2 regions of the Arthrobacter senegalensis genome follow, and region 2 is predicted to be linked to the other one. Evidence: riboswitches for the same ligand, from Rfam matches in the RefSeq annotation. Region 2 holds a riboswitch; the other holds the start of a gene.
What was found. A riboswitch is a leader RNA that binds a small molecule or an ion and turns the genes downstream of it on or off. The one in region 2 is predicted to bind glycine.
Positions count from the first base shown of each region.

Region 1: it holds a riboswitch for glycine, as region 2 does, so the genes downstream of both, gcvP (aminomethyl-transferring glycine dehydrogenase) here and gcvH (glycine cleavage system protein GcvH) in region 2, are expected to answer to the same signal.

Region 1 is NZ_JBNHGZ010000001.1:1,081,836-1,097,153, forward strand. It holds gene AC5RVG_RS05085 (hypothetical protein) at 198-848, shown strand; gene AC5RVG_RS05090 (L-serine ammonia-lyase) at 845-2,272, opposite strand; gene gcvT (glycine cleavage system aminomethyltransferase GcvT) at 2,360-3,511, opposite strand; gene gcvP (aminomethyl-transferring glycine dehydrogenase) at 3,527-6,406, opposite strand; glycine riboswitch at 6,578-6,677, opposite strand; gene AC5RVG_RS05105 (mycothiol transferase) at 6,803-7,315, opposite strand; partial or broken gene AC5RVG_RS05110 (S66 family peptidase) at 7,447-8,495, opposite strand; gene AC5RVG_RS05115 (MFS transporter) at 8,532-10,037, opposite strand; gene AC5RVG_RS05120 (GntR family transcriptional regulator) at 10,135-10,782, opposite strand; gene AC5RVG_RS05125 (hypothetical protein) at 10,930-11,166, shown strand; gene AC5RVG_RS05130 (glycogen debranching N-terminal domain-containing protein) at 11,265-13,154, shown strand; gene AC5RVG_RS05135 (baeRF2 domain-containing protein) at 13,204-14,361, opposite strand; gene AC5RVG_RS05140 (TerC family protein) at 14,529-15,318, opposite strand, start outside.
Region 2 is NZ_JBNHGZ010000002.1:725,799-741,116, reverse strand. It holds gene AC5RVG_RS08830 (hypothetical protein) at 1-877, opposite strand, end outside; gene AC5RVG_RS08825 (hypothetical protein) at 1,033-1,173, opposite strand; gene AC5RVG_RS08820 (SGNH/GDSL hydrolase family protein) at 1,344-2,156, shown strand; gene AC5RVG_RS08815 (amino acid permease) at 2,416-3,993, shown strand; gene AC5RVG_RS08810 (hypothetical protein) at 4,103-6,574, opposite strand; gene AC5RVG_RS08805 (peptidoglycan-binding protein) at 6,582-7,370, opposite strand; glycine riboswitch at 7,808-7,909, shown strand; gene gcvH (glycine cleavage system protein GcvH) at 8,351-8,737, shown strand; gene glyA (serine hydroxymethyltransferase) at 8,746-10,059, shown strand; gene AC5RVG_RS08790 (L-serine ammonia-lyase) at 10,069-11,484, shown strand; gene AC5RVG_RS08785 (FadR/GntR family transcriptional regulator) at 11,536-12,222, opposite strand; gene AC5RVG_RS08780 (gamma-glutamyltransferase) at 12,427-13,953, shown strand; gene AC5RVG_RS08775 (YoaK family protein) at 13,950-14,654, shown strand; partial or broken gene AC5RVG_RS08770 (Nramp family divalent metal transporter) at 14,764-15,318, shown strand, end outside.

The DNA of each region.
Region 1 (15,318 bases), on a different contig from region 2:
CGGCAGGTGCGGGGCCGGCCTGCGGCCAGACTAGCACCGCCCCAGACGCAGCTGAACCCTCGGTCGGGCCCCGCTTCCGGCAGGGCCGCATTCGCCGGCCCGCTCCCCCGGCGTGCCCTGCGCGCCGGGCGCACGCGGCTGCCTACAATGTGCTCAGGTGCCCCTATTCGTGGGGCTGTCGTTGGGGAGTAGGAAGCGTGGAGGCGGCTAAGCACACCGTGCGCGGGCGGTCGCTCCGCACCTACCGCCGGGCCCGCGCCACGCTCTGCGGCGTCATGGTTTTCTGGCTCTGGCTGCTGCTGGGAGCCGCGGCCTTCGTGACCGGCCTGTTTGATTCCCCCGCCAAGGTTTTCCTGGCCATGTATGCCGGCGCCGTTGCCGTGTTGGTCTCCATCCCGGTCGCCTTGCTCGCGGCCATCCTGATGGTGCTCAACCGGCCCGAGGCGGGTGGCCGGCGCCGGGCTGCCGAACGGCTTTCGGCCGCGGCACGCGCCGCCGGCCCGGCGATCTCCGCCCTGCCATGGGCGGAGGCCGCGGGTCGTGCCAAGGAGTTGGGCGGCAAGATTGCTCCCGCTTCGCGCAGGATTGGCGCTGCCGCCAAGTCCGGTACGGGGCGGCTGCGCGCCGGTGCCGGACAGTGGCGCGGCGTCGCGGGCCACCGGCCGGGGACACCGCGTGCGCCGCAGCCCGCACCTACCCGGCCGCAGCCCGCCGAACGCCCGTCCGCCGACCTGCTCGGTGCCCGAAAGCCGGTCGTCCCGCGCCGGCCGCCGATGCCCCCGCGGCGTCCCGCGGGCCCGCCGGCCGTGCGCCCGTCAGGACAGGACCTGGAGGACGTGGCCTCCTAGCACTCCACGACGTTGACGGCGAGGCCGCCGGTGGCGGTTTCCTTGTACTTGTCGCTCATGTCGCGGCCGGTCTCGCGCATCGTGATGATGACCTCGTCCAGCGACACCCGGTGCGTGCCGTCCCCCATCAGCGCCATCTTGGCCGCGTTCACGGCCTTGGCGGCACCGATGGCGTTCCGTTCGATGCACGGGATCTGCACCAGCCCGCCGATCGGATCGCAGGTGAGCCCCAGGTTGTGCTCCATCGCGATTTCGGCCGCGTTTTCCACCTGGGCCGGAGTTCCGCCGAGGATTTCGGCCAGTCCCGCGGCAGCCATCGACGAGGCTGAGCCGACTTCGCCCTGGCAGCCGACCTCGGCGCCGGAGATGGAAGCCTGCTCCTTGTAAAGGACCCCGATGGCACCGGCGGTCAACAGGAACTTCACGACCACCTGCTCCTTGTCCTCGCGGCTGGCCTGTTCCATGCCGGGTGCGTAGTGCGTGGCGTAGAACAGCACGGCGGGGATGATGCCGGCGGCCCCGTTGGTGGGCGCGGTGACCACCCGCCCGCCCGAGGCGTTCTCCTCGTTCACCGCCAGCGCCACCAGGTTGACCCATTCCTGCCAGTACTTGTGGTCCCGGTCCGGGTCTTCCTTGCGCAGCCGCTCATGCCAGGCGGGGGCCCGACGGCGGACGTTGAGTCCGCCGGGCAGCTCGCCCTCGCGGCGGATGGCCGAGTCCTTGCACTCCTCCATCACGTTGTAAATGTGCACGAGTCCGGCCTCGATCTCTTCCCGCGGGCGGGAGGCCTCCTCGTTGAGCATCATGATGTCGCTGATGGCCAGGCCGGTGCTGCGGCAGTGCTCCAGCAGCCCCGCCGCCGTGCGGAACGGATAGGGCAGCTGCTGTTTGGAGGACTCCAACTCCTCCCGGGCGGCTTCCTCCTCGCCGCCGCGGACAATGAAGCCGCCGCCCACGGAGAAGAAGGTGGCTTCGTGCAGAATCCGTGCCTCGCCGTCGTCGCTCGATTCCAGCACCTGGAACCTCATGCCGTTGGTGTGCCGGGGCAGCACGGTCAGCGGGTGCAGCACCATGTCCTGCACCCCGTAGTCCAGGGGCCGGGCGGCGGCGCCGGGCAGTTCCGCCCCCAGCCGCAGCCGGCCGGACGCGGCGATGTCTGCCAGCCGCTCCTCCACCTGGTCGGGCAGGATGTGCTCCGGTTCGAAGCCCTCCAGCCCCAGCAGCACGGCGGTGAACGTCCCGTGCCCGCGACCGGTGGCGGCGAGGGAGCCGTACAGGTCCACGCGCAGCCCGTTAACCCTGTCGAGCAGGCCGGCGTCGGCCACCTCCCGCACGAACGCGGAGGCGGCCCGCATCGGGCCGACCGTGTGCGAGCTGGAGGGACCGATGCCTACGGAGAAAAGGTCGAAAACGCCTACGGCCATGTCATCCCTTTCCTGTTTGAGTGGAGAGGTGCGGCGGCGCCGTCCCCGCGGCCGCGGGGACGGCGGCACCCTGAAAGCGGGTGAGGACTACTTCTCCCGCCGGTAGAACGGCAGCCCTACAACCTCGAACGGTTCGGGCTTGCCGCGCAGGTCGATGTCCACCCTGGTCCCGGGTTCGGCATACTCGGCGTCCACGTAGGCCAGAGCCACCGGATAGCCGAGGGTGGGGCTGGGCTGGCCGGAGGTGACCTCGCCGATGGTCCGGCCGTCTTTCAGCACCGGGTAGTGGGAGCGGCCGGCGCGCCGGCCAAGCCCCTTGAGTCCCACGAGCTTGCGGGCCGAGCCCTTCTCCTTCTGCGCCTCGAGGGCGCCGCGGCCCACGAAGTCGCCGTCCTTCTTCAGCGCCACCACGCCGCCCAGGCCGGCGTCGAACGGGCTGGTCTCGAGGGTGAGCTCGTTGCCGTACAGCGGCATGCCCGCCTCCAGCCGAAGCGAGTCGCGGCAGGCCAGCCCGGCCGGCAGCAGGTCGGCGCCCCGCCCGGCTTCCAGCAGGGCGTTCCAGAGCGCGGCCGCGTTGGTATTCGGGACGTAGATCTCGAAGCCGTCCTCGCCGGTGTACCCGGTCCGGGCCAGCAGCAGCTTCAGCGGCGCCCCGGACACCGTGAAGTCCACCTCGTCGGCGGCGTAGTACTTCATGTCCCGCACCGTGCCATGCTGGTTGGCGGGCACCAGCTGGAGCAGGATTTCCACGGACTTCGGTCCCTGCACTGCCACCAGCGAGGTCTCGGCCGTGGCGTCCTCCACCGTGGCGTCGAAACCTTCGACCCGTGCGGCGAGTTCCGCGGCAACCGTCGGGGCGTTGCCGGCATTGGGCACCACCAGGTAACGGTCCCCGTGCTGGTCGGCGGGACGCCGGTAGATGATCAGGTCATCGATGATGCCGCCGTCGGCGTTGCAGATCAGCGAATACTTGGCCCGGCCCTCGGTGACGGCGGAGAGCTTGCCGACGAGTGCGTAGTCCAGGAACTTCCCGGCCTCCGGGCCGGTGACCCAGACTTCGCCCATGTGGGAGAGGTCGAACAGGCCGGCGCTGTTGCGCACGGCGCGGTGCTCGGCCAGTTCGCTGCTGTACTTCAGCGGCATCATCCAGCCGCCGAAGTCGGTGAAGGAGGCACCCAGCCGCTCGTGTTCCTCGTAGAGCGCGGTGTGGCGGGGCATGGTGGTGGTCTCGGTAGTCATGCGGTGCTGACCTCTCTAGTTCTCGAAGGCTTCGGGCGGCGGGCAGCTGCAGATCAGGTTGCGGTCGCCGCCGGCGCCGTCGATCCGTCCCACCGGGGCGAAGTATTTGTCCACTTGCAGGCCCGGTACCGGGAAGGCGGCCTGCTCCCGGGTGTACGGCCGGTCCCAGTCGGAGCTGACCACGGCGGCGGCGGTGTGCGGGGCCAGGCGCAGCGGGCTGGCGTCGAGCGGGAAGTCGCCGGCGATCACCTGGTCGATTTCGCCCTTGATCGCGATCATCGCGTCGATAAACCGCTCAATCTCCGTCAGGTCCTCGGACTCGGTCGGCTCCACCATCAGGGTGCCGGCCACGGGGAAGGACAGGGTGGGCGCGTGGAAGCCGTAGTCGATCAGGCGCTTGGCCACGTCCTCGGCGGTCACCCCCGACTTGGCGGTGAGTTCGCGCAGGTCCAGGATGCACTCGTGCGCGACCAGCCCGTCGTTGCCGGTGTAGAGCACCGGGAAGTGCTCGTTCAGCCGGGCGGCGACGTAGTTCGCGGCCAGCAGGGCGCTCTTCGTTGCCTCGGTCAGGCCCTCGGCCCCCATCATGGCCACGTAGGCCCAGGAGATCGGCAGCACGCCGGCCGAGCCGTACTCGCTGGCCGAGACGGGCACGCCCTTGCCTTCGTGTTCGGCCAGCGCGGCGTTGCCCGGCAGGAACGGCACCAGGTGTTCGGCCACCGCTACCGGCCCGACGCCGGGGCCGCCGCCCCCGTGCGGGATGCAGAAGGTCTTGTGCAGGTTCAGGTGGGAGACGTCGCCGCCGAACTTGCCCGGCTGCGCGAGTCCTACCAGCGCGTTGAGGTTGGCCCCGTCGATGTACACCTGCCCGCCGGCGGCATGGACCGCCTCGCAGACGTCGCGCACGTCGGCGTCGTACACGCCGTGCGTTGACGGATAGGTGATCATGATGGCCGAAAGCGAGTCGGCGTTCTGGTCGATCTTCGCGCGCAGGTCGGCGTGGTCGATGGTGCCGTCCGGTGCCGTGGCGACCACGACAACCTTCATGCCGGCCAGCACGGCCGAGGCGGCGTTGGTGCCGTGCGCGGAGGCGGGGATCAGGCAGACGTCGCGCTGGTCGTCGCCGTTGGCCAAGTGGTAGCGGCGGATGGCGAGCAGGCCGGCGTATTCGCCCTGCGAACCGGCGTTGGGCTGGATGGAGACGCCGGCGTAGCCGGTGATCGCCGCGAGTCGTTCCTCCAGATCGGTGATCAGCTCGCGCCAGCCGGCGGTCTGGCTGGCCGGGGCGAACGGGTGGATGGACGCGAATTCCGGCCAGGTCATCGCCTCCATTTCCGCCGTCGCATTCAGCTTCATGGTGCACGAGCCCAGCGGGATCATGGTCCGGTCCAGGGCCAGGTCTCGGTCAGACAGCCGGCGCAGGTAGCGCAGCATCTGGGTCTCGGAGCGATGGCTGTGGAACACCGGATGGTCCAGGTAGGAGGAGCTGCGCAGCAGCTCCTCCGGCAGCTCGAAGCCGGCGTTCCCGGCCGTTTCGGCGGTCTTGCCGGCGGCGTCCTCCACGCCGAAGGCCTCCGCGACCAGGGCGAGGTGCTCCGCCGTCGTCGTTTCATCGGCGGAAATGCCGACGTGGTCGGCGTCGATGCGGCGCAGGTTCACGCCCTTGGCCTCGGCGGCGGCGGCGATCTCGGCGGCCTTGCCCGGAGCCTTCACCGTGAGGGTGTCGAAGAACCGGTCTGCCGCCAGCGCATACCCGGCGCCGGTGAGCACGCCTGCCAGCGTGCGGGCGGCCTCATTGGCGTGCTGCGCGATCGCCTTCAGGCCCTCGGGGCCGTGGTAGACGGCGTACATGCTGGCCACGACGGCCAGCAGTGCCTGCGCGGTGCAGATGTTGGAGGTGGCCTTCTCGCGGCGGATGTGCTGCTCGCGGGTCTGCAGCGCCAGGCGGTAGGCGGGGCGGCCGGCGTCGTCCTTCGAGACCCCCACCAGGCGGCCGGGCAAGGAACGCTCCAGCCCCTTGCGGACGGCCATGTAGGCGGCGTGCGGGCCGCCGAAGAAGAGCGGCACGCCAAAACGCTGGGTGTTGCCGACGGCGATGTCCGCGCCCTGCTCGCCCGGCGGCGTGATCAGGGTCAGCGCCAGCAGGTCGGCGGCCACGGTGACCAAGGCGCCGCGCTCCTTGGCCTGCGCGATGACCGGAGCCTGGTCAAACACCCGGCCGGAGGCTCCCGGCTGCTGCAGCACGATGCCCGAGATGTCGCCGTCCGGCAGGCCGGCGGAGAGGTCGGCAACCTCTACGTCAAAGTCCAGCGCCTCGGCCCGGCCCTTGACGACGGCGATGGTCTGCGGCAGCAGGTCCGCGTCCAGCACGGTCTTGCCGGCGGACTTGGACTTGTTGGACCGGCGCATCAACAGCACGGCTTCGGCCACTGCGGTGGCTTCGTCCAGCAGGGAGGCGTTGGCGATCGGCAGCGCGGTGAGGTCCTGGACCATGGTCTGGAAGTTCAGCAGCGCCTCCAGCCGGCCCTGCGAAATTTCCGGCTGGTACGGGGTGTAGGCGGTGTACCAGGCCGGGTCTTCCACCACGTTGCGGCGGATCACCGGCGGCGTGATGGTGTCGTAGTAGCCCTGGCCGATCATCTGCACGGCCGTCACGTTCTTCGCGGCGAGGGCGCGCAGGTCCCCCAGGACCTGGGACTCGCTGCGGGCGGCGGGCAGCGCCAGCGGTTCCTGCTGGCGGATGTCGGCGGGCACGGCCGCGTCCACCAGCTCGTCGATGCTGCCGTAGCCCAACTGCTTGAGCATGGTTTCCGCGTCGTTCCGGCGCGGACCGATGTGTCGGTCGGTGAAGGAGGCGCTGCCGGGCCGGGTAGCGCTGGTGGACTTAGCCGTCATGTGAGGAACTCCAGTTATCCCCGGCTGGGCTGACCATGCCGGTAGTGAAGGGTTCCTCCCCACTCTGTGACTGAACCTGAGAGATTCCGCAGGCTGTGGCCCAAGGGGCCGCCTCCTGCTTGCACCGTCGGTGAGCCGGTCCTGAACGGTCCGGCTGCTTTCCAGAGTTGCCTCTTCGCGGCGGTACAGGGGCCTGAGAGATTCCTGGGGAGGTATTGCTCCTACGGCGCCTGCTGACTGGTACCCAGCAGGACTCTCCCGCCGCATGTCGAAGGCTGTATGCAGTTGTACTGACTCCTTGAATGGTAGTCCAGCGGCTGGCGCGCAACAAGGCGGCGACGCCCGACGGCGCGGCTTGCGGCCGCCGCGGGGGCGCCGGAACCCGCGTGGCCGCCGCTAGGCATCGGTGCGCGAGAGCATGCCCTTCACGTAGGCGGCCTGTCCGACGTGCTCCAGGCAGTCGTCCAGGACGCTGACCAGCCGCACCCCCAGGCTGACGTGCGGGTCCCACCGGGTGTCCACGATCCGGTCCAGGTCATCCTCGCTCAGTCCGGCCAGATACTCCAGGGTGCCGGCATGGACGTCGTCGTAGTAGCCGCGCAGCAGGTCGGCCGATTCGACCCGGACGGCCGCCACCTGCTGCGACGTGTGGCCGTAGCCATGGTCCTTCCGGGGCAGCGGCAGGTCGAACCGCTCCGCCCAGCCGGTCAGCCAGTACTGGTCCGTGCCGGCGACATCGGCAATATGGTCGTCCTGGATGCGCGTCAGATGCCAGATAAGCCAGGCAATCGAGTTGCTGTCACCGCCGGGCCGGGCGGCCAGTTGTCCGGCGTCCAGCCCGTCCAGCACGGAGTGGACGCGCTCCTGGATCCTGCCGTAGGCATCTGCGAGCAGGTCGTTGAACTTCATGGCGCCTCCCGCCGGTCGACTGTGGCGCCAGCTTACCGGCCGGGGCCACGGCGAGGAATGCGTGCCTGCCCGCAGGCGCGGGGACGCTCACGCAGCCGCGCATCCGTCGCCCGGACCGCCTGCCTCAGCGGTCAACTGTAATCGGCCGTGATGGTTCGATCCCGGCCATTGAGCCGCATTGTCCCTCCGTAGGGCACGATCCATTGCGGACGGGTATGGCCGAACGGGACTCCGATGCAGACGACGGCCGGGTCGTTGTAGCGCTTTATCTCGGCGAGGACTGCATCGCGTTGCGCGGCGCGGAGCCGGGCACGCTCCTCCGCTGGCGGGACGGTACCGTGACTGCTCACCGGAGGCCGGGCGACGAGCACTCCTTCCACCGCCGAGAGGACGCCCCGTTCCCCAATGCCCGGACCCATCTCTTGACCCACGCTGCCGGAGGCAACTCCTCACTGGTTTCAACAATCAGGATCGACCCCTCGAGGGCTCCCAGGGGCGGCAGCCGATCGGCCATGGCCAGCTGATCGATGACTTCCAGGCACCCGCCCCAGGTGCGGCCGGTCGCTTCCCGCTCGGGCCCCGCCCACGTCCACGGCTGCGTGGGTTCCCGTTCACCGAAGTTGACAAGGGCTTGTGGCGTCAGCCAGTCCGGCCCGAAGTCCTCGGACTCGCCTGGGTCAACAATCTCCAGCTCACCGCCCTTAAAGAGCGCTGCCTTCAGCGACGCGAGGTGCTGGTCGTCAATGTGCGGCCCGGCTCCGAGGTGCACCTGGGTCGAGCCCCCGTAGTAGCCTGCTATCCCGACCGACCACAGCCAGTTCAAGAGGTTCGTGTTGTCGCTGTAGCCCATGAAGATCTTGGGGTTCGCGGCGGCGAGACCGGCGTCCAGATGGGGAATGAGGGCTACCTGGTCGTCGCCGCCGATGGTCGCGAGGATGGCCCGGATGGCCGGGTCGGACAAAGCGGCGTGCAGATCCGCGGCGCGTTCCGCGGCGGAAGCGCCAAGCTTCCGGGTCGTCGGGTATTCCACAGGGACCAGTCCCGTTTCGGCGCTGAGTCGACGCATCGCCTGCTCGTGGACATCCGGCGCGAACCCGGGGGCAGCAAAGGACGGGGAGAGAATCGCGACCCGGTCACCGGGCTCAAGCTTGGGCGGGGACACAAGGGCATGGCTCGGCATTTCCCCATCCAACCACGCGCTGTGCCTCAGCGGCCGCTATCCATCCCGGGCCGAATCCTCCAGATAGCGGGGCCGGCCCACGATGACCAGGCCCACCGCCAGGATGAGCAAGGCACCGCCCAGCAGGCCGAAGGAAGCACCCCAGCCGCCGCTGGCCTCGCGCAGCAGCCCGAACATCAGCGGGCCGGCGCAGGCGACCGTGTAGCCGATGCCTTGCGCGAACCCGGAGAGCAGCCCCGCGCCGGCCGTGGTGCGGGTCCTGAGGTTCACCAGCAGCAGGCCCAGCGCAAAGGTGCCCTGGCCGAGCCCCGCCAGGGTGATCCACAACCAGGTGCCGAACGAGGGTGACAGCAGCAGCCCGGCGTATCCGGCCGTGTAAAAGCCGATGAACAGCAGGCCCAGGCCCAGGGGATTGCGCAGCCGCCCCGCGATCAGCGGCACCAACAGACTGGTGGGCAGGCCCAGGATGGCGTAGTAGGCCAGCATGGTGCCCGCCGTCGGGGGCAGCATCCCGCTGTCCACCAGCAACGGCGGCAACCACGTGAACATGGCAAACGTGTTCGACAAGGTCCCGGCGAACACCAGGGCCAGGCCCCAGGCGACCGACGAGCGCCAGACGCGGACCGACGTCGTCCCGACGGAACCGGCCTCAGCTCCCGCTGCGGGCTCCGAGGCTTCCGCAACGGGCGGCCCGTCGGCTCCTGCGGGGCCGGCCGCAGGGCCGGGGACGGTCACCGCCCCGGGGCCGGCAGCGCCGGGGCCGGCCCCCGTACCGAGACTCACGGCAGGCCCGGAACCGGCCGGCTGCCGGGCGCTGCCCTCATCGGGCGGGAGGATGTCCAAGCCGCCGGGCCGGTAGGGCTGCAGCACCAGGCGCGCGGTGCGGCGGCGCCAATGTTCCGTCCACGCGGTCATCAGCCACGGCACGAGGGCGGCCGCGCTCACGGCCGCCCACACTCCGATCGAGAACCGCCAGCCGGCAGCCTGCTCAAGCGGCACGGCAAGCAGCGGGCTGAGCGCCGTACTGGCCGCCAGCAAGGTCACGTAAAGCGCGGTGATGAGGCCGATCCGGTCCGGGAAATAGCGCTTCACCAGCGGCGGCAGCAAAATGTTGCCGATCCCGTAGCCAACCATGGTGAGGCCGGACAGGACCAGGAACGCCGGCACGTCGGAGGCCAGCGCACGGCCCAGTTGGCCGACGGCGGCCATGCCCAGTGCCACGAGCAGCAGTGCTTCCATGCCGATCCGGCGCATCAGCAACGGAACTGCGAACCCGGCAGCGGCGAAGGCGGCGGTCGGCAGCATGCCCAGCACACCGGCGGAGGCCGTGCCGAACGGCAGATCCGCGGCAATATCCGCCAGCACCGGCGACACGCCGGAGACGGCCAGCCGCAGGCTGAGCGCCAGCAGCAGGACGCCGACGAGCACGGTCAGCCGGCCGGCAAACGGGGCAGGCCGCCGCGGGGCGGGGCTGGCACCCTGAGGCGGTGGGGAATCCGGGCTCGGTGGGGCGTCGGCGGTCAGTTGTGCGGGCGAGGGCAAGCGTGGTCCATGGGTCGAAAGGCCGGGCGGGCGGCCGGGATCAAAACCGGCCGGGAATCACTTTATCCCGTCGCGGCCCGGCTGCCCGGCAGGCGGGCTAGGAACCCTCCTGGCCCAGCCCTTCGGCGAGGATCCAGAATGTCTGGCGCAGCCGCTCCACCGCCGCCTCATGCTGGCCCCGCTGGAGGTACTGCACGGTCTCGCGCCAGCCGTCGGCCCAGAGAGGATAGGCGAGGGCGTGTTGGAACAAGTGCAACCGGGCCAGCGAACGGTCGAGGACGTGCATGTTCACGGCCCTCAGTTCCTGGTGATCCGCCGCCCCCAGGATGACGGTTACCAGGCTGCCGGCGGCGCGGTAGGCGCCCAGGATGTCCTCCCGGTCGGTCGCCGCCCGCAGGTCGTCCGCCATCGTGGCCATGGTGTCGATCTCCTGAGGCGACAGCCGCGGGGCTGCCCGCTCGAACAGCGCTACCAGCACCACGCCCATCACATCCAGGAGTTGGATGGCCTGCTGGGGACCGGGATTGGCGATCCGGTGTTCGTGCCCGGTGGCCTCGATCAGGCCTTCTTGCGTGAGATCGCCGACGGCGTCGCGCACCAAGGCTTCCTCCGTACCGATGCGGCCAGCGAGCCCGGCAACGGTCACTCTGGAGCCCGGCTCCAAACCGCCCGCCAGGATGTCCTCCCGCAGCCTGCGGACCGCTTCGTCGCGGTCCGCACCCCCGGGACCGCTGCCCCTCATCATGACCCCCCTGCCGCGTATGACCGACGTCACATACGAGTAATGTACGCGAAAAGGTAGATCGGGGTCACTGGTGCTGGCTACTCTGATGGGACCTGCGGCACAGCGTCGTGCGGCAGGTTCTAAACGTGCAGTCAGGACGTGCGCAGAATGAACGCCACCTATACCGCCACCGCAACCGCCAACAGCAAGAACCACCAAGACTGGGGGCGGGCGATGGCGGCCGCGTTGGTCGATCTGGTCCAGCAAAGCGAAAGCGGCCCTTCCGGGCCCCGGGAGCTCTACGGCGACGAGCTGCGCTTGGTGATCGAAGAGACGACGGACGGGGTCCTGATCCACCTGTCCTGGACACCCGGCGGGCGGGACGCCTCCGGCACCGTCGCCTGAATCCATTCGTCCGGTGTCCGGCCGGCCGGTGTCCAGCCTGCCGGTGTCCGGCCTGCCGAAGATTGTTCCCGCGCAGCCGATGCTGCCAAGATGATTCCATGGTCTACCGCCAGCCGTACCTGCACGATCTCACGGGAGTATTTGCGGCCCCCGTCCAAGCCTGGAGCGAGCCCCACGGGCAGATCCGGGGTACCGGGGCCCAAGGTGTCTACTGCGGGGACGACCGGGTGCTGGCCCGGTGCCTGCTGGCGGTGAACGGGCAGGAACCGGAGTGGATCTCCACCCAGTCGCGCTCGGCCGGGCGCGCCGACTTCTTCTCCTTCATCCGGACCGCCGAGGACGGGGCCGATCCGCTGGTCACCCTGAACCGCTCGCGGGCGGCAGAAGGCGGCCGGCTGGCCGAGGCGCTGACGTTCACGTCGGCCCTGGAGGACGAGTTGGAACTCCAGGTCCGCGTCGACCTGGTGGCCGATGCCATTCCCCTGGAGCAGGTGCGGGCCGGGGCCGCGGGCGAGGCCGGCTCGGTGGCCCCCGGCGGCGCCGTCTGGAGCTGGCGGGACAAGACACGCGCCGCGCTGACGGCCGAAGGCGCCCGGGTCGGTTTCGACGGCAGCTTGGTCCGGCTGGAGTGGACGGAACTGCTCAAGCCGGGCGCCGTCCTCGTCCTGTCCTGGAGCCTGGAGCTTGACGACGCCGAGGCTCCCCTGACCGGCGCGGCCGCGCCCCCGTTGCGCACGCCGTCGCTGGCCGGGGATCCCCGGCTCCAACGACTGATGAGCCGCTCCATGACCGACCTTAACAGCCTGCGGATGGCCGGGCGCCAAGCCCCCGGCGACGTCTTCCTGGCCGCGGGGGCCCCATGGTTCCTGACGCTGTACGGCCGGGAGGCGCTGGTTGCCGCCAGGCTGCTGCTGCCGGTCGACGCCGCGGTAGCGGAAGGGACGCTGCGGGCGGTGGCAGCTTGGCAGGGCACGGCCGAGTCGGCGGAATCGGGCGAACAGCCCGGCCTGATGGTCCAGGAGGTGCGGCAGCGCCGCCTGTCGATGCCCGCGGACGCCGTGGTCCGGCAACTGCCCCCGGTCCTGTACGGGTCGCCCGACGCCACGCTGCTGTGGATCGTGCTGCTGCACGACGCCTGGCACTCGGGGATGCCGGAGGATGCCGTCCGGGACCTGCTGCCCCATTTGGAGGCCGCGCTGGACTGGCTGCGCATCGACGGCGACCCCGACGGCGACGGCTTCCTGGAAACGCCGGTTCCCGCCCTGCAGGGTCCGGGACACCAGGGGTCCGGCGACACGCGGGCCGCCTACCACTATCTGGACGGCAGGCCGGCCACCGGAACGGTCGCCTCGGCCGAACTCCAGGCCTACGCCTACGAGGCGGCCCGTGCCGCGGCCGTGCTGCTCGACTACTTCGGCGAAATGAACACCGGCGCCGAGTGGCGCGACTACGCGTCGCGGCTGGCGGAGAACTTCCGCAGCCGGTTCTGGTGCGCGGACGACGCCGGCCCGTACCCGGCGATGGCACTCGACGAACGGAAGCAGCGGGTGGACGGGGTCGGGTCCGGCATGGGACACCTGCTGGGCACGGGGCTGCTGAACACCGAGGAGACCAGGACGGTGGCCGCGCGGCTGATGGACCGGACCTTGTTCTCCGGCTACGGCGTCCGCACCCTGTCGACGGCGAACCCCGGGTTCTGGCCCACCCGCCGCCGCTCGGGGGCGGTCTGGACGCAGGAGACCGCGTGGATTGTGATGGGGCTGCTGCGCACCGGCTTCCAGGAACAGGCCGCACAGCTGGCGGCAGGACTGCTCGACGCGGCCGAGGGATTCGGCTACCGGTTGCCGGAACTCTTCAGCGGGCAGGCCGCGGTGGAGGTCCGGCCGGCGCTGCCGTATCCGTCCGCCTGCCGGCCGCACGCCGGGGCAGCCGCCGCCGCGGTGCCCGTGGCGCTGGCACTGGGCGGATTCAGCGCCTCGGCCGTCTAGCCGCCCGGCTGCCCGCTGGCCCGTTGGCCCGCTGGCCCGCCGAAGGACCTTAGCCGCGCGGCACGTCGGGGCCCGTGGGCCAGCGCAGCAGCGCCGCTATGCTTTTGCCTCCCGGCAGGGCTCCTTCGGGGACCATGGTCACCCGCGCGTCGGTCAGCGCCGCTGCCCGGACCAGCGCCGCAGGGGCAGGCACCTTGGCCAGCAGGTCACCATTGACGGCTTGCTCCCCCGCCGTAGCGATCCACGGTTCGGCCGTCAGGGCATGCACGTTGTGATCGGCGAGGGCGTCGTCGTTCATGAGCAGCGTGCCGACCTGCGCCTGCTGCAGGGCCCGGACGCACTCGCCCAGGCCCGCCGTCCACTCCGGATGGGCCTGCCCGGTTTGGTTGGCCAAGCGGTCGAGGATGGCTTTGCGCTGTTCCGTCCACACATGGGCCACCCGGGCGGCTATTTCGGCACGGAGCGCGTCCTTGTCCGCGCCGCCTGTACGGGTGTGCGACTCGATGGTGACTTCGATCGCCCGGCTGGCTTCGGAAAGCTGGTCGACCACCAGTTCCCGGGCCCGTATGTCGCCGGCCACAATCAGCAGCCGCGCCTTGCTGGCCTGCACCACGCGGTCGATCTCGGCGGCGATTTCATCGGCATTCTTGCGCCAGATTTCCTCGGTGCGGTGCTGATAGCGGCCCTGGGACCAGCCGCCGCCGGGAACCTTGGTCAGGTTCTCCCGCTCGCCCTCCACCGTCCTTGTTTCCACCACGCCGTTCCGGCGAGCGTACTGCAGGTGGACCTCGCCGCCGTCCCGGCCCACTTCGGCCACCACGTACGGGAAGTCGTCGCCGCGGGCCTTTAACAGGGGCACCAGGTCCGGAATCGGGCCGGTGTGAACCACCTCCGGGCCGGACATTTCGCCCGGGAGCACCTCGTTGATTTCGGCCTCACCGCCGCGCACCAGGACGAAGCGGGAGACCGGGGACGGAACGCCGGTGGCCGGCGAAACGGCGTCGATCACGGCCTCGATGTCCGCTTTCGCGGCGCCCTGCTTCCCGAGCGATTCCCGCAGCCTGTCCGGCAGCACATCGCCTGCCCGCAGGGAGTCCACGGTCCCCGTGCTGGCGTCCACGTAGACCGTGATCCAGGGTCCCGGCTTCTTGTACAGCTCGGCGTACCTTTTGTTGGCTGCGTGGGTCGTGTTGACCTGCTCGGTCATGGTGATCACCTTCCCTGCTATTGGAACTGCGGGTTTTCTTGATCAGTAGACTCACGGTAGCACCGGACGTTTTGCCCTTGAAGGGGGGCCGGTCCTGTCCCGACCGGCCCGGCGAATCAGTGCGCCGGGCCGGTCAGCCGACGTTTGTCCGACCGGCCCGGGCGGACTTAGCTCCGCTGGTATTCCGCGTGTTGGCGGTGGGCCTCGGCCACTTGTTCGCGGATGATGTCCACGTCCTTGGCCTTGTTGCGGTACTTCGGATCCATTTGCACGATCTGGCGCTCTTCTTCCACCAGCAGCCGGTAAATGCGTTCACGTTCTGCCGGGTCAGCGGTGTAGGAGAGATCCATGTAGTTGACCGCGTGCCGGCGTGCGTTGTTGATGGCGTTCTGTGCCTTGCCGGCCTTGCTGAGCAGCGAGGCGACGACGGTGACCACCAGGATGCCGATGATGACGGTGAGCGAAAGTCCGGTGGTGATCTCGACCACGGGAACCGGGTTGCCGTCATTGACGAAGGGCAGGTTGTTCTCGTGCAGTGCGTGCAGGATCAGCTTCACGCCGATGAAGGCCAGGATTGCTGCGAGGCCGTAGGACAGGTAGATCAGCCGGTCCAGCAGGCCGTCGATCAGGAAGTACAGCTGGCGCAGGCCCATCAGCGAGAATGCGGTGGCGGTGAAGACGATGAAGACGTTTTGCGTCAGGCCGAAGATCGCGGGAATGGAGTCGAGCGCGAACAGGATGTCCGTGCCGCCGATGGCCACCATGACCAGCAGCATCGGCGTCATCGCCTTCTTGCCGTCCTTGACGGTGAACAGCTTGTCGCCGTCGTAGTAATCCGTGGTGTGGAAGAAGCGCTTGGCCAGCCGGATGATGAAGTTGTCCGCCTCGCCGCCGTCGTGTCCGGGCTTGAGCAGGTTGCCCGCCGTGATGATCAGGATCAGGCCGAAGGCGTAGAAC
Region 2 (15,318 bases):
GATCCTGTGCGGCCGCGTTCAGGAGGGCGTCCTTTGCCGTGCCCTCCAGGCTCCTGCCCTTGGAAAAAATCCCCGACACGATCCGGATGACGCCAAAATTCAGGTCCGGCTGCGCGTCGGCGGGCAGTTCATCCTCTGCGGCCGGCACCGGCGCGGTCCGGTACTCGCAGATCCTCAAGGCGTCGACCTCGCCGGCGCGTGGCAAGAGGCCGGGGGAACCTGGCACGCCCTCGCCGCTGCCGCGCGGCTGCTCCGCTCCCGGCTGCTCGAACGGCGCCAGCTCAGTCACTCCCGGCATCGCCTTGAAGCCCCACTCGGCGGGGCAACCGGCATCCAGTGCCGCCCTCGGCTGGATCAGTTCCAGCCGGTGCCGGGTGGACTCGATCACGGTCATGCCCGCCAGGACCTCGCGGACCCCGGGTTTCGTCTTGCCGCAGGAATCCGTCGGCCAGGCGGCCCGCATGGCCTTGCCGGCCGCATCCACCAACCACAGATCGGGGACCATTTCCATGTCGGCGGTGCAGACCAGGTTCGCCCTGGGTCCGTCGCTGGGCTGCGCCAGCGCAGTGAGCAGCGCGTCAATGTTTCCGGTGAGCCGCTCTTCCGTGACCGCCGACCACAGGCCGTCCTCGTCCTCGACGGTTGCCATCGCCAGGGCATCACAGCGGATGACGTCGACCGGCGCGAAGGCTTCGGGCACGCCGCCGACCGCCGGCGGCGGAGGTACGGACGGATTCCTTGGTTCGACCATGTGCTGTGCTGTTGTGCAATCGACGGCGTCAACCAACTCGGCCTCGGGCCGTGCTGGTTCCCCCGGATCTCCCGGCAGCTGCCCGCAGGCCGCCAGGGTGCCCGCCGTCAGCACTGCCGCCATCACCGGCCCAAGCCTCCGGCCCCGGCTTCCCTGCCGCCGCTTCCGCTTCACCGCGCCCGTCCCCCGATCACCGTCGATGCCGTCAGTGTAGCGAGGCGCTTCGGAAAAGCATCGCCGGCGCGGCCGCCGGGCAGAGGGGTGAACCTGCGCCGGAGCGTTCAGGAAAGACGGCGGAACTCGCCCGCCCGGAGCTGGACATAGATCGGCAGGGTCATCTGGATGTGTGAAACGCCGACCGGCTCGTCCAGCAGTTCATTGATGGTGGTTTGCCCTTCCAACTCGGTCACTTCGCCATCCATGACTCGAGCCTACGTCGACCGGACGCTCCCCGGACCAAGACACGCGCCACCTGCTGCTTGGTGCCGCTCCTGCCGGGCATCCATGACGCTCGGGAGGGTTCACGTATCGTCCTCGGGCTATGGCGACAGTTGCTGTCGGTGATTAGAGTCGTCGACATGGAGAAGGTTCCGTGGGCAGCACCGTCCGGTTCCTGATCCTGCCGCTGATGCTGTTGGCGCTGCTTGCTGTGCCTGGATCCGTCGCCCCGCGATCGTATCCAAGCGCTATTGCGGGACTCGGAGATTCAATTACCCAGGCCGCAAACGCCTGCTGCCGGCCCGGCAACTACCCGGCCAAGTCCTGGTCAACCGGCGACGGGCGGTCCGACGACATCCGCAGCCACTACGAGCGGCTGGCGGCGCTGCACCCCCAGATCAACAACAACAACTTCAACGACTCGGCAAGCGGCGCCAAGGCGGCAGATCTTCCTGGACAGGCGTCCATGGCCGTGGCCCAGAAGGCGGACTACATCACCCTGCTCATCGGGGCCAACGACCTGTGTGCCTCGTCGGCATCAGCGATGACGTCCACCGCCGATTTCGCCAGGCACGTCGCGGCTGCCCTCGAGGCGCTGCACCGCGGGCTGCCGCAGGCCCGCATTTACGTCAGCAGCATTCCCGACCTTCATCGCCTGTGGTCCGTTCTGCGCACCGATCAGGAGGCCAGTCGCGTCTGGGCGGCCGCCGGAACCTGCCCGTCCATGCTCGGCGCAGCGGTCACCGAGGACCAGCGGCAGGAAGTGGTTGCCCGCGAGCGGGCCTTCAATGAGATCCTCGCGGAGACGTGTGCACGGTACGGGAACTGTCACTGGGACCGGGGCGCCGTGTACGCCTACAAGTTCTCCGCCGACGAGATCAGCACCCTGGACTACTTCCACCCCGGCCCGGCCGGCCAGGCCGCCCTGGCCGAGCTGACATGGCAGGCCTTCCAGGGACACCGCTGAACCTGCATGTCAGCCACCGGGCACCCCAGCACGGCCCCGTACCAGATGCCCAAGAGACATCTACCCAAAAGCGCGGCTGGGTTAGCAACTCTGCTGCTTTTCGTGCGGGGACGCCGCTACTCGTAAGATTTTGAAGTTCTTGTCAGCAACATCCGCCCTGCTTGATGACTCATTTTCTGCGCGTGTTAGCTTGATCACCGTCCTTTCCGGCGGGCCCGCCCGGAAAGCTGAACCACCGCTGCTACCTTCCGGAGGCACAATGGGACTCAGCTCCCCCACGCATACAGACGACAGTGATGTCGCGCCCACACCCGCTGCAGAAACACGACGCGGATCCTTGCCAGGGGCAGGGGCGGGCCGCATCTCCGGCAAGGCCGGAAACGAACTCAAGCGCGGGCTGAGCAGCCGGCACCTGCAGATGATCGCCATCGGCGGTGCGATCGGCACGGGGCTGTTCGTGGCCTCGGGCGGCACGATTTCCCAGGCGGGTCCCGGCGGAGCCTTGGCCGCCTATGCGTTGGTCGGACTGATGGTGTTCCTGCTGATGCAGTCGCTGGGCGAAATGTCGGCCAAGATTCCGGTGGCCGGTTCCTTCCAGACCTTTGCGACCCGTTTTGTCTCGCCGTCCTTCGGGTTCGCGATCGGCTGGAACTACTGGTTCAACTGGGCCATCACGGTGGCCGCCGAGCTGGTCGCCGCCGGAATCATCATGGACTTCTGGTTCCCGGGAGTCCCGGGCTGGGTGTGGGCCGGGATTTTCCTGCTTGTCTTGACCGGGCTCAACGCCCTCTCCGCCAAGTCTTTCGGGGAGTCGGAGTTCTGGCTCTCCCTGATCAAGGTCGCCGCGGTGGTGCTCTTCCTGATCGCCGGTGTGTTGATGATCGTCGGCATCCTTGGGGACAACTCCCCGGGCCTGAGCAACTGGGAGAACCGCGATGATGTGTTCCACGGTGGTTGGGTCTCGATCATCTCGGTCTTCATGATTGCCGGGTTCTCCTTCCAGGGCACCGAACTGGTGGGCGTGGCCGCGGGCGAAGCCAAGAACCCGCGCCGCGAAGTGCCGAAGGCCATCCGCACCGTCTTCTGGCGCATCATGCTCTTCTACATTGGCGCCATCTTCATCATCGGCTGCCTGATCCCGTTCACCGATCCGAGTCTGCTGGCCTCCGGCGAGGCCGATGTCGCAGTGTCCCCGTTCACGCTCGTCTTCTCGCGCGCCGGGATTGCCTTCGCGGCGGCTCTGATGAACGCGGTGATCCTGACCGCCATCCTCTCGGCGGGCAACTCCGGCCTATATGCCTCCACGCGCATGCTTTACGCCATGGCCCATGACGGCAAGGCCCTGAAAATCTTCCGACGTACTAATGCGCGCGGCGTGCCGATTCCGGCGCTCCTGGCCACCGCGGCCGTGGGACTCTTCGGGTTCCTCTCCGCGATCGTCGGCCAGGGCGCGGCCTACTCCTGGCTGCTGAATATGTCAGGCCTGTGCGGTTTTATCGTGTGGGCGGGAATCGCCATCTCCCACTACCGCTTCAGGCGCGGCTTTCTGGCCCAGGGCAACAAGGTCAGCGACCTGCCGTACAAGGCCTCCCTGTTCCCCGTCGGCCCGCTGCTGGCCTTCGCCATGCTGGTCCTGGTGATCGCCGGACAGAACTACGAGGCCGTGCTGGCCGGACGGGGCATGGAGGTGCTTTCCTCCTACATCGGGCTGCCGGTCTTCATCGCCCTGTGGCTGGCCCACCGCCTCATCACCAAGTCCACGATGGTGCCGCTGCTCGAGATGGACCTCCAATCACCGGAGGACCTCGAGGACGAACCCGCCGGCGCCACCCGGTGACCCTGCTGCCCCGGAGTTACCCAGGCGCAGCGGGGCGCCGCCGGTAGCCAAGCGCTGCGGGGCCCCGGCCGTAGCCGCTCGCCACGTGATGCCCGGCAGCTGCCGGGCATCACCCGCTCGGCGCCGGGGCGGGTTCCTCGGCGGGGGCAGGCTCCTGGGCGGGCGCTGGTTCGGGCTCGGGCGTGCCGGTGGGCATCGGTGTCGGGGACGTCATCGCCGTACCGGGGTCGGGTTCTCCGGCGGGTGTCTCTGCCGGGGCCGGCGGCTGGACGCTGCCGGTGTCCGCCGGAGGTGTTGCCTCCGGCTGCGAGCCCGGGTCCGAGGTCGGCTGGGTGTTGGACTCCGCGTCGGTGTCCGTGCCGGTGCCGGTGCCTGCGCCGGCGCTGCCGTCACCGATGGCGGCGTCCTGTTCGATGATGCCGAGGATGCGCATCTTGTAGTCGTTCAGCCGGGCCTGGATTTCGTCCAGGGGGACGTCTTCGAGCGACCGGCCGTAGGCCGCAATCTCCTCCCACAGGGTTCCCAGTTTCTCCATGCCGGCGTCGCTGAGCGGGCCGTCCAGGGTAAGGACCAACTGGCTGGCGAGCGCGTAGGTGAGGCACTCGACGCAGTTGTAGTTGGCCGCCGCCGAGAGGTTTTGGGGGACGACGACGTCGGCCTGGCCGAGGATCAGGACAACCTGGAAGCCGACGGCGACGGCGGTGCAGCCCCGGCAGGAAGCGAAGGCGTAGGCCTCGTTCGTGGCGTCTACCGGCCCGTCTTCGGCCCAGACCAGGGCGAAGGCGACGTCGTAAACCACGGACCCGTCCTCAACGTTGACGGCCAGGGCCTGGTTTCCGTCCTCCCCGGGGGCCAGCGGTCGGTCGAACGGGAAGACCCAGGCCGGCGGTGTTCCGGCGCCGGCGTCGGTACCGGTGGTGCCGGAACCGCCGTCGTGCTGTAAATCCTCACCGGTGTCCGCCGTAGCGGTCTCCTGGTGCCCGGCCTGCAGGTCGCGGGGAACGAGGACCATCGCCAGTTGGGGCTTCTCCGCCGTGGGCAGATCGCTGCCGGAGGGCCACGCCGCCACCGTTTGCCCTGCGCCGCCGTCGGCCAGCCCCGCCGGTGACATCGGGGCGAAGGAAGCCGCCGCATCGAACAGGGTTCCGCGTTCGTAGGGCTGCACCGGACGGTAGGCGCCGTCGTCGGGCCACCAGGCACAGGCCAGGCCGGCGAGAACGGCCGCGGCGGCGGCCATGGCGGTCACCCGGCGGAGGGGCCGGCCACGGGTTTTCGCCCAGGCCGCCGCGCCAAGCTGGCGGGCCATCCGCAGCAGGATGTAGGCAATCCCGAGAACGGGAAGCGCGACGGCGGTAATCGCCAGGACGCGCACGGCCATGCCGGCGACGTCGCCGTCGGAACCGGCAGCGGCCAGCAGCCTTTGTTGATCCACGATGCTGGCCCAGGCCGTCCCCAAAATCCGGGGAAGCGAGACCACCATCATGGCCAGGCAAAACAGGAGCAGCGGAACCGTGACCAGGACCCAGGCGGTCACGACGGCCCGGGCCCAGGGCTTGAGCAGCTTGGGTTCGGGATCGGACCACCGCCAAGGCAGCAGCCCCAGCAGGGTGGGCTTGATCCGTTGGAACAGGTCGGGAACCCCGGTTGCGTCGGCGAGAATGTGATACCCGTCGAAGCGGACCAGGGGCAGCAGTTGGCGCACCATCTGCAGTATCTGGGTCACCACCACCAGCAGCAACGCGTCGAAGCCGGTGAGCCACCAGACGCCTATCGTGCCCACCACAACGATGGCGTTAAAGTACAGGCCGCCCAGATCCGTGCGGAGCCGGCCGCCGCGCCCCAACCGGTAGGAATCGGTGACATCGGTGTAGAAAGCGGGCCAAATCAGGTACAGGCCCACGCCCATGGCTCCCGGGGTTGCGCCGCCGCGGCGCGCGCCGGCGGCATGGCCGAACTCGTGGAAGCCGGCCGAGAGGATGGTGATGGCGAACACCAGGAGCAGCAGCCCGGGGTTGGCGAAGGCTTGGTGCGTTGCCGAGCCGAGGCCCTTGACCATGAGCACCCACCAGCACGCCGCCAAGAAGGCCAAGGTCACGGGCAGGGCGATCAGCGGATGGAACAGGACGGCGAATGGAGCGGTCAGCTTCCGGGTCAGCGCGGGATCCGTGACCGTGTAGCGGAAGCGCATGCCCAGCAGCGGGCTGGCCTTTTTGACGTCGGGCTGCGAGCCGTCCGCGAGCCGCAGCAGGCCCAGCGGCAGCAGCTGCTTTTCGATCAGGGTCTGCACGTTTCCGGCAGTGATCAGCCGGCCGGACGTCTCGCCGGCGTGTTCGGCTATCTGGTCGAGGCCCCGGACGCCGTCGACGCCCTCCAGGACCGCATACAGGAGCGGGGTGAGCTGGAGCGTCTGCCCGTCCGCGCGCCGGACCAGCGCGGGCGGCTCCCGGTAGCCGGATCCCCGTGCCGGTCCGAGGAACTGCACGCCCTCGGCCAGGGCCGGGACGTCAACCGAAGGGGCAGCCGGCCGGCCGCCGGGCAGCGGGTCGCTCGTGGCCGGCGGCCGGCTCGGACTGATGCTCATTCAGGGACTATTGTTCGAGATCGGACTGCTGGCCGGCGCTGGCCTCGGCGCTGCCGTCGATCTGCTGGTTGATGATGGCGTCCTGCTGCGCCACCGCGACGGCGTTGCTGTCGATCGAGCCGATATTCGCGGCCACCGCGGCGTCGATCGGCGCGGCAACGTTGGCGTTGGCGGCCACGGCGCCGTTGATCGGGGCGGCAATATCGGCGTCCGCGGCCAGATTGACGTTGACGTTGAGCAGGTTCCCGTCGAGGGTCGACCCAAGGCCTTCAGTGGATCCGGTGTCGGGCAGGGTGCCATCGGGAAGGGTCCCGTCCGGCAAAGTCCCGTCCGGCAGGGTGCCATCCGGCAGCAGCGCAGGGGCAGTTGCCTCCTGCCCGGTGGCCTCCTGGGCAAGCCCGGAATCGCCGACGGCGGCGCCCGTCCCGGCAGCGGAACCGGCCGTTGCCCCGGCGTCCTCCACGGTGTCATTGCCCTGGTCGATGGTGCTGTCCTGGGTGGACTCGGCGGTCGCGTCGGCGGTGATGCCCTGGTTGATGATGACTCCCTGGTCGGACAGGGCCTGCGCCGTGGAGCCGGCCGAGAGGAGGTTGGCCGAGGCGGCGGCATCGATGGGGGCCGCGACGTTGGCGTTCGCCGCTACGGCCAGGTCGATCGGCGCGGCCGCATCGATGGCCAGGTCGAGATCGGCATTGAGATCCAGGATGGACGCGACTTCCTTGTCCGGCAGCGCGGTCCCGGACTGCGATTCGAGCTCCTCCGGCGATAGCGGCGTGCGTCCCATGTCGTTGCTCATCAAAATCTCCGTCTCCGGCGCAGAGCGCCATTCGTTCCAACCCGTTGGCGAAACCTGTCGATTCTTGTCAACGGCCCGGCGGTACCGGCGCCTTGGTCATCAGCCTTCCTCTCGAGGACATCAACGCAAAGCATACTGATGAATCCATTCATTGTGTAGGCATCGGCGTTCTCCAGGACGCGCAGCGGCGCACGCGACCCTGGATGTGCCGGGACGGGAGTGGCTGCCGGCAGGACCATCGGAGAGCGGCGGCCCGTGAGATCGGAGAGTGGCGGCCGCCGGGACCGGAGAGTAACGGCCGGCGGGACGCGACCTCGAATTGGCGGCCGGCACAACCCTGGATCGGCGACAGGGCCTAATCTCTGGCGCCGCAATTTGGGATCCCACGGGCACTGTGTGTAGGGTGTGAGGCGAATCACCCACAACTGAATGCCTTTCGAACCGTGGCGGGAGAGTCCTCTCCGCACACCATCCGGGCAGGCGCCGTAGGAGCAAATCCTCCCCAGGAATCTCTCAGGCCCATGTACCGCCGCGGCTAGGCAACTCTGGAAAGCAGTCAGGCAGCAGCCTGGCTCACCGACGGTGCAAGCGGAACACACTCCGCGGAATCTCTCAGGTCAAATACAGAGCGGGGAGGAACCCCAATCCCAGCCGAGCCCTCGGGCCGGCCCGATCTTGGAGTTCCTCATGACTTCCTGTCTGCAGCGGCGCGTCCTTCGCAGACATTCAAATACTTGGTTGCCGGCCCTGGCCCCACCTTGATCCCCGCCCCGTCGTTCCCGCTGTGCCCGGCGCCCTGATCCTCGAGCCGAGGAGTCCGGAGATCTGGCGGCCATCGACCGCTTCATCGAAGCCATGATCGCCGTCCGCACGTGCTTCCGCGCACGAAGCGTCACGGCAAACAAAAACGGGTGCATGGCAGGGACCGAGGCGGCCTCCTCTCCTCTCCTCAACAAAAGCGTGTTAAGAAAGGCATCACAGTGAGCAAAGTCAACGCCGAACTACGATACTCCGCGGAGCACGAGTGGGTGGCCGCCGACGGTTCCGGCCCGTCCAGGATCGGCGTTTCTGCCGTGGCAACCGAGGCGCTGGGCGACATCGTGTACGTGGATCTCCCCGAGGTCGGTACCGTCGTGACGGCCGGCGAGACCTGCGGTGAAATCGAGTCCACCAAATCCGTTTCGGACCTCTACTCTCCGGTGACCGGCGAGGTCATCGAAGTCAACGGCGACGCCGTGGCCGATCCCGCCGTGATCAACGATGACCCCTACGGTGCCGGCTGGCTGTTCACCGTCCAGGTGTCGGAGGAAGGCCCCCTGCTCTCCGCGGAGGAGTACGCCTCCGCCAACGGTGGTGAAGTAGCGTGAGCGCGGCCATGGCGGCGGTCGCCAGCACCAGCCTGAACGTGGACCTGGGTGTCCTCGATCCGGAAATCGCCGCCCAGATCGACAACGAGCTGCGCCGCCAGCAGTCCGGGCTGGAGATGATCGCCTCGGAGAACCACACCCCCGTCGCCGTCATGCAGGCGCAGGGCTCGGTGCTGACCAACAAGTACGCCGAGGGTTACCCGGGGCGCCGGTACTACGGCGGCTGCGAGCACGTTGACGTGATCGAGCAGCTGGCCATCGACCGGGTCAAGGAGCTGTTCGGCGCCGGTTTCGCCAACGTCCAGCCGCACTCCGGTGCGCAGGCGAACGCCTCGGTGATGCACGCCATGATCAAGCCCGGCGACACGATCCTGGGCCTGAACCTGGCCCACGGCGGGCACCTGACCCACGGCATGAAGATCAACTTCTCCGGCAGGCTCTACAACGTGGCCGCCTACGGCGTCTCCGAGGAGGACCACCGGGTCGACATGGCGGAGGTGGAGCGGCTGGCGCACGAGCACCAGCCGCAGCTAATCATCGCCGGCTGGTCCGCCTACCCGCGCGAGCTCGACTTCGCGGAATTCCGGCGGATCGCCGACGCCGTCGGGGCGTACCTGATGGTGGACATGGCGCACATCGCCGGCCTGGTGGCCGCCGGCCTGCACGCCAGCCCGGTGCCGCACGCGCACGTGGTCACGTCCACCACGCACAAGACGCTGGCGGGCCCGCGCGGCGGCATCATTCTGACCAACGAGGCGGACATCGCCAAGAAGATCAATTCCGCGGTGTTCCCCGGCCAGCAGGGCGGGCCGCTCGAACATGTCATCGCGGGCAAGGCCGTGGCGTTCAAGGTTGCCGCCTCCGAGGAATTCGCCGACCGCCAGCAGCGCACGCTGGCGGGCGCACGGATCCTGGCCGAGCGGCTGTCGCAGCAGGACGTCGCGGAGAAGGGCATCACGGTGCTGACCGGCGGCACCGACGTGCACCTGGTCCTGGTTGACCTCCGCAATTCCGAGCTGGACGGCCAGCAGGGCGAGGACCTGCTGGCGACCATCGACATCACGGTCAACCGCAACGCGGTGCCGTTCGACCCGCGGCCGCCCATGGTCACCTCCGGCCTGCGCATCGGCACGCCGGCGCTGGCCACCCGCGGCTTCGGCGACGCGGCGTTCCGCGAGGTCGCGGACATCATCGCCGAGGCCCTCATTGCCGGGCCGGCCGCTGACCTGTCCGGCCTGAAGACCCGGGTGGAGGCACTGGCCCAGGCGCATCCGCTCTACCCTGACCTGGCACAGGTTTCCACGCCCACCGAAGGGCACTGAGGAGCCATCATGGCCGTAGGCGTCTTCGACCTCTTTACCGTGGGCATCGGTCCCTCCAGTTCGCACACCGTCGGCCCGATGCGGGCAGCCGCCGTCTTCGCCGGGGAACTGGTGTCAACCGGTGTGCTGGACCGGGTCGCCGGGCTGCGGGTGGACCTCTACGGATCCCTCGCGGCCACCGGCCGCGGCCACGGCACGTTCACGGCGGTGATGCTCGGGCTGGAAGGTTTCCAGCCCGAGCAGATCCTCCCGGACGACGTTGAATCCCGGCTGGCAGAGATGGCCTCGGCCGGCGAGCTGCAGTTGTGCGCGCGGGTCGAGGGCTCGGCCGGACGGGCCCTCGACTACCGGGTCGAGGACATGGTGCAGCATCCGCTCACCGTGCTGCCCCGGCACACCAACGGGATGAAATTCCAGGTGACCGACGACGCCGGCGCCGTCCTTCACGAGGCGACGTTCTTTTCCGTGGGCGGCGGCTTCGTGGTCCGCGACGGCGAGGAAGGTGCGGCGGCCCGGGAGCCGGATGCCGCCCAGGAGCCCCTCCCCTACCCCTTCCGGACGGCGGCGGAACTGCTGGAACACTGCCGCAACACCGGCCTGGGCATCAGCGACATCATGATGCTCAACGAGAAGGCGTCGCGCTCCGAGGCGGAGATTCGTGCCGGCCTGATCCACATCTGGCAGGTGATGGAGGACTGCAAGGACTCCGCCATCAGGCGCGAAGGTGTCCTGCCCGGCGGGCTGAACGTCCGCCGTCGGGCCCCCGCCTGGCATGAGCGGCTGCGCAAGGAGGACAAGGACCGGGACCACAAATACTGGCAGGAATGGGTCAACCTGGTGGCCCTTGCGGTGAACGAGGAGAACGCCTCGGGCGGCCGCGTCGTCACCGCACCGACCAACGGAGCGGCCGGCATCATCCCCGCGGTCATGTTCTACGCCACGCACTACGCGCCGGGCATGGACAAGGCGACGCAGGCGGACAAGGAAGACGTCATCGTGAAGTTCCTACTGGCGGCCGCCGCCGTCGGGGTCCTCTACAAGGAGCAGGCCTCCATCTCCGGCGCCGAGGTCGGCTGCCAGGGCGAGGTGGGCTCCGCGTCCTCCATGGCCGCAGCGGGACTGGCCGAGGTGATGGGCGGCAGTCCAGCGCAGGTGGAAAATGCCGCCGAGATCGCCATGGAGCACAACCTGGGGCTGACCTGCGACCCGATCGGCGGCCTGGTGCAGATCCCCTGCATCGAACGCAACGCCATCGGCGCCGCCAAAGCCGTGAACGCAGCCAAGATGGCGCTCTGGGGCGACGGCACGCACCGCGTCTCGCTGGACGAAGTCATCATCACGATGCGCGAAACCGGCAAGGACATGAGCTCCAAGTACAAGGAAACCGCGATGGGAGGCCTGGCCGTCAACGTCGTCGAATGCTAGGCGCGCCCGGTCCGGCTAAGCCCCGCGGGCGCCGGTATTGCGCCCCCGTATTCACTGTCCCTTTTCGGTGTGGCCCTTAATGTCGATCAGGTGCTCCTCCATGGCATCGAAGGCCCCGTCGCCGTCGCGCGCCAAGACAGCCTCAAAAATGCGGCCGTGCCACATCACAGAGCTCCGGACGCGTTCCAGCGTCAGGAATTCGTCGGCACGCGAGGGGGCCATCAGGTCATTGGACATCGCCAACAATTCGGTCAGCAGCGGGTTCAGGGACAGCCGGGCCAGTTCCGCATGGAAGTCCAGATCGAGTTTTCTTAATTCCGCGTTCGAGGGCTGCGTGCGGCCCGCCTCTTTGGTGGCCGCATCGAGGATCGACCGCAATTTGGACACCTGGCCACGCGCCCTGATGGCCGCCCGCTTGGCGATCCCCGGTTCGATGACAAGGCGGAGATCCATGACGTGATTCATCGGGTCACCGGCACCGGCGCTGCCGGCCAGCGACGAGGAGCCGAAGGCCAAAAGCGGTTCGTCGGCTACGTAGGTTCCGCTGCCGGGGCGGCGATACAGCAGGCCGACAGCCTCGAGCTCGCGCAGGGCCTCCCGCACCGTATTCCTGGACAAGCGGTAATTCTCGGCGATTTCCCGTTCGCTCGGAAGTTTAGCTCCGGGGCTCAGGGTGCCGTCCTCAATCCGGGTCCGAATTGCCTCGGCGAGAACGTCTACGCGATCGCTGAATACCAATAAGGGCTCCTGCCTCAGGCTGCGCATATTCGTCCTCTCTATGGGTACCGGTTAGCGGGTTTCCCCCTGACCGCACAAGTTCCGGCAATTGAAAGTGTATTTCGCGGCCCCACACCTTGTGGTTTAGTGACTCACCTCACTATGCTACCCAAAGTGGTCCAACCACCCTACCGGTTCTGTGAACTAGCAGAGGAAGCCCCAGCAATGAATCAAGCAGCAATCTCAACGCCGCACCATCTGGCCACGGAGGCCGGGTGGGCCGTTCTTCAGTCAGGCGGAAGCGCGGTCGACGCCGCCATCGCCGCGGCCGCCGTCCTGTCCGTCGTCTACCCGCACAACTGTTCCATCGGCGGCGATCTGGTGGCGCTGGTGAAGGAACCCGATGCAGAGCCTGAGTGCGTGCTTGCCGTAGGCCGTGCCCCCGGTGCCGGCCGCCTGGCGGACATGAGGGATCGGTTTGGCGAGAAGATGCCTGCCCGGGGACCGGCGACCCTCACGGTTCCCGGAGCCCCCGCCGGCTGGCAGCACCTGCATGAGCGGTACGGACGGCTGGCGCCCTCGACCCTTCTCGAAAAGGCGGCGGAACTCGCCGGCGGCTATCAGCTGTCCCGGTCGGTGACGATGGCAGCGGTCAAAGCAGCAGCTGCCGGCGGAATAAGTGCCGACCTGGTCTCCGCGTTGTTTGGCTCCTCGTTTGAGCCGGGCAAGCGCGTGTCGAACCCGGCACTGGCGGAAACGCTGCGCCGCATGGGTTCGGAGGGGTTTCAGGAGTTCTACCGGGGCACGACGGGCGAGTCACTGCTCTCGTTCATGCAGGGCCACCGCGCCGAATTCAGTGCCGACGACTTCGCATCGGTCGTCCCGGTCACCGCCGCGCCGCTGTCACACCGCGGCGAAAGCCACACCGTGTACACCAGCCCGCCGCCCACCCAGGGCTTCGCACTGATCCGGCTGCTGGAGAACCTGGCCGCGGCCACGGGCCACGCGGTGACCTCGCCGGATGTCGTCGAGGCCATGCAGGTCAATGCCCGGATCTGCAACCACCTCCGGGACAACGTCCTCAGCGAAGACTCCGAACCGTACTTCTACCGCGATTACGGCCTGGAGGACCTGCCGTCATCCGGAACTCCCGCACTCGCCTCGGCCCGGGCCGACGGAGACACGGTCGGAATTTCGTGCGTGGACAGCACGGGGTTGAGCGTGTCCTGGATCCAGAGCCTGTACTCGGCCTTCGGCTCGTACCTGATGGATCCGGCTACCGGCGTCATCCTGCAGTGCCGGGGCTCTATGTTCTCGCTGAACGACACGCAGCCGAACGCCTTCCGGGGCGGAGCCATGCCGCCGCACACGCTGATGCCGGTCATGGTGACCGATGAGCACGAACGCATCCGCTATATCCAGTCGACCATGGGTGGCAAAGCCCAGCCGCAGATCCACGCCCAGGTGTTGCTGAGGCAGTGGGCGGGCGAATCGCCGGCGTCTGCGCTGCTGGGCCCGCGCTGGATGATCGTGCAGGACGACCAGGGTGCCGATGTGGCTGTCATTGAGCAGTCCGTGGATGCCGGGACGCGGAGGCACTTGGCGGATAGTCTCGGCCGAACCCGCATGGAGCCGGACTTCACCGACGGGCTGGGGCACATGCAGCTGGTCACGGTGGATTCCGCCGGCGCCCCGGTCGCGGCCAGCGATCCCCGATCGGACGGATCCGGACGCTACGGACCGCTCGGATGACGCTGACGGAAAGGCGCCCGGCAAAGAGTGCCCGGCGCGGCTGGCTGCTTCCCGATCCGCTCCTCTTGACGGTGCTCTCGTTCGGCACGGGCTTCCTGGATGCCCTGACCTACCTCGGACTGGACCGCATTTTCGGTGCCAACATGACCGGAAACCTGATTTTGGTGGGGATCGGGCTGAGCGGGGACTGGGCCGAATTGATCCACCCGCTGGTCGCCCTCCTCGCGTTCTGCGTCGGATGCATGGTGGCGGGCTTGTGCAACAGGCTGCTGGAGGCAAAAAAGCGGGGATCCCCGGCCCCACGGATGCTGTTCCTCACCACCGGGGTGCTTCTGGCCGTGAGCACCGCCCTCGCTTTCATGAATGGGAGCGGATCTTTGGGACTGGTCATCACCGCCCTCATCGGGGTGGCCATGGGTTGCCAGAGCCTCGCCGCGAGACTTCTGGCGGTCCCCGAGATCAACACCGTGGTCGTCACCTCCACCCTCTCGCAATTCTTCGCCGAGGCCGGAGCGGGCCGAACCTGGCGCAAACGGCGTGTTTCGGCACGCCAGCTGGCAGCCGTTGGAAGCATGCTGGGCGGTGCCATCGTCGGTGCGGCCGTCGTACCCTTTGCCGGCCTCACGGCCCTCGCCGTTCCCACCGCCCTGGTTCTCCTGATGGCTCTTTTCTGCCGGCGGCTGAAACCCCAGGCGTCCTGACACCTGCCCGCTGCGAGCCCGATCGAGAAAGGGGAAAGAACCAGAGGCTGCCCTGACGGAACAAGCCTCACGTCGATTGCACCAATTCTTCCAAGAACAGGAAATCCAAATGTCTGAGTACAACGCGCCAACCGGAGCGGTGAACCACGCCGACCGGATTGACGACGACGGCGGCAAGCCCGCCAAATGGAAAATTGTCGGCCCGGGCTCGTCGTAGCGGCCACCGGCGTGGGGGCAGGGGACATGGTCGCCACCCTGGTGGCCGGCACCCAATTCGGTTACCAGCTCTTCTGGGCCGTCATCGTCGGTGTCGTCATGAAGATCGTCCTGGTCGAAGGCGCCGGACGCTACACCCTGGCTACCGGCAAGACCATCTTCGAAGGCTGGCTGACGCTCGGCCGCTGGACCACGTGGTACTTCGGCCCGTACATCATCATTTGGGGCTTCGTCTACGGCGCCACCGCCACCTCCGCGGCAGCGCTGCCGTTGGCCGCCATGTTCCCGGTGCTCCCGCTATGGGCGTGGGCCATCCTGAATAGCCTGGCCGGCTTCGTCATGATCTGGTTCGGCAAGTACGCCACCTTCGAGAAAATCACCGCAGTGCTGGTCGGTATCATGTTCGTCACCGTCGTGGGCCTGGCCATCATTGCCGTTCCCAACATCC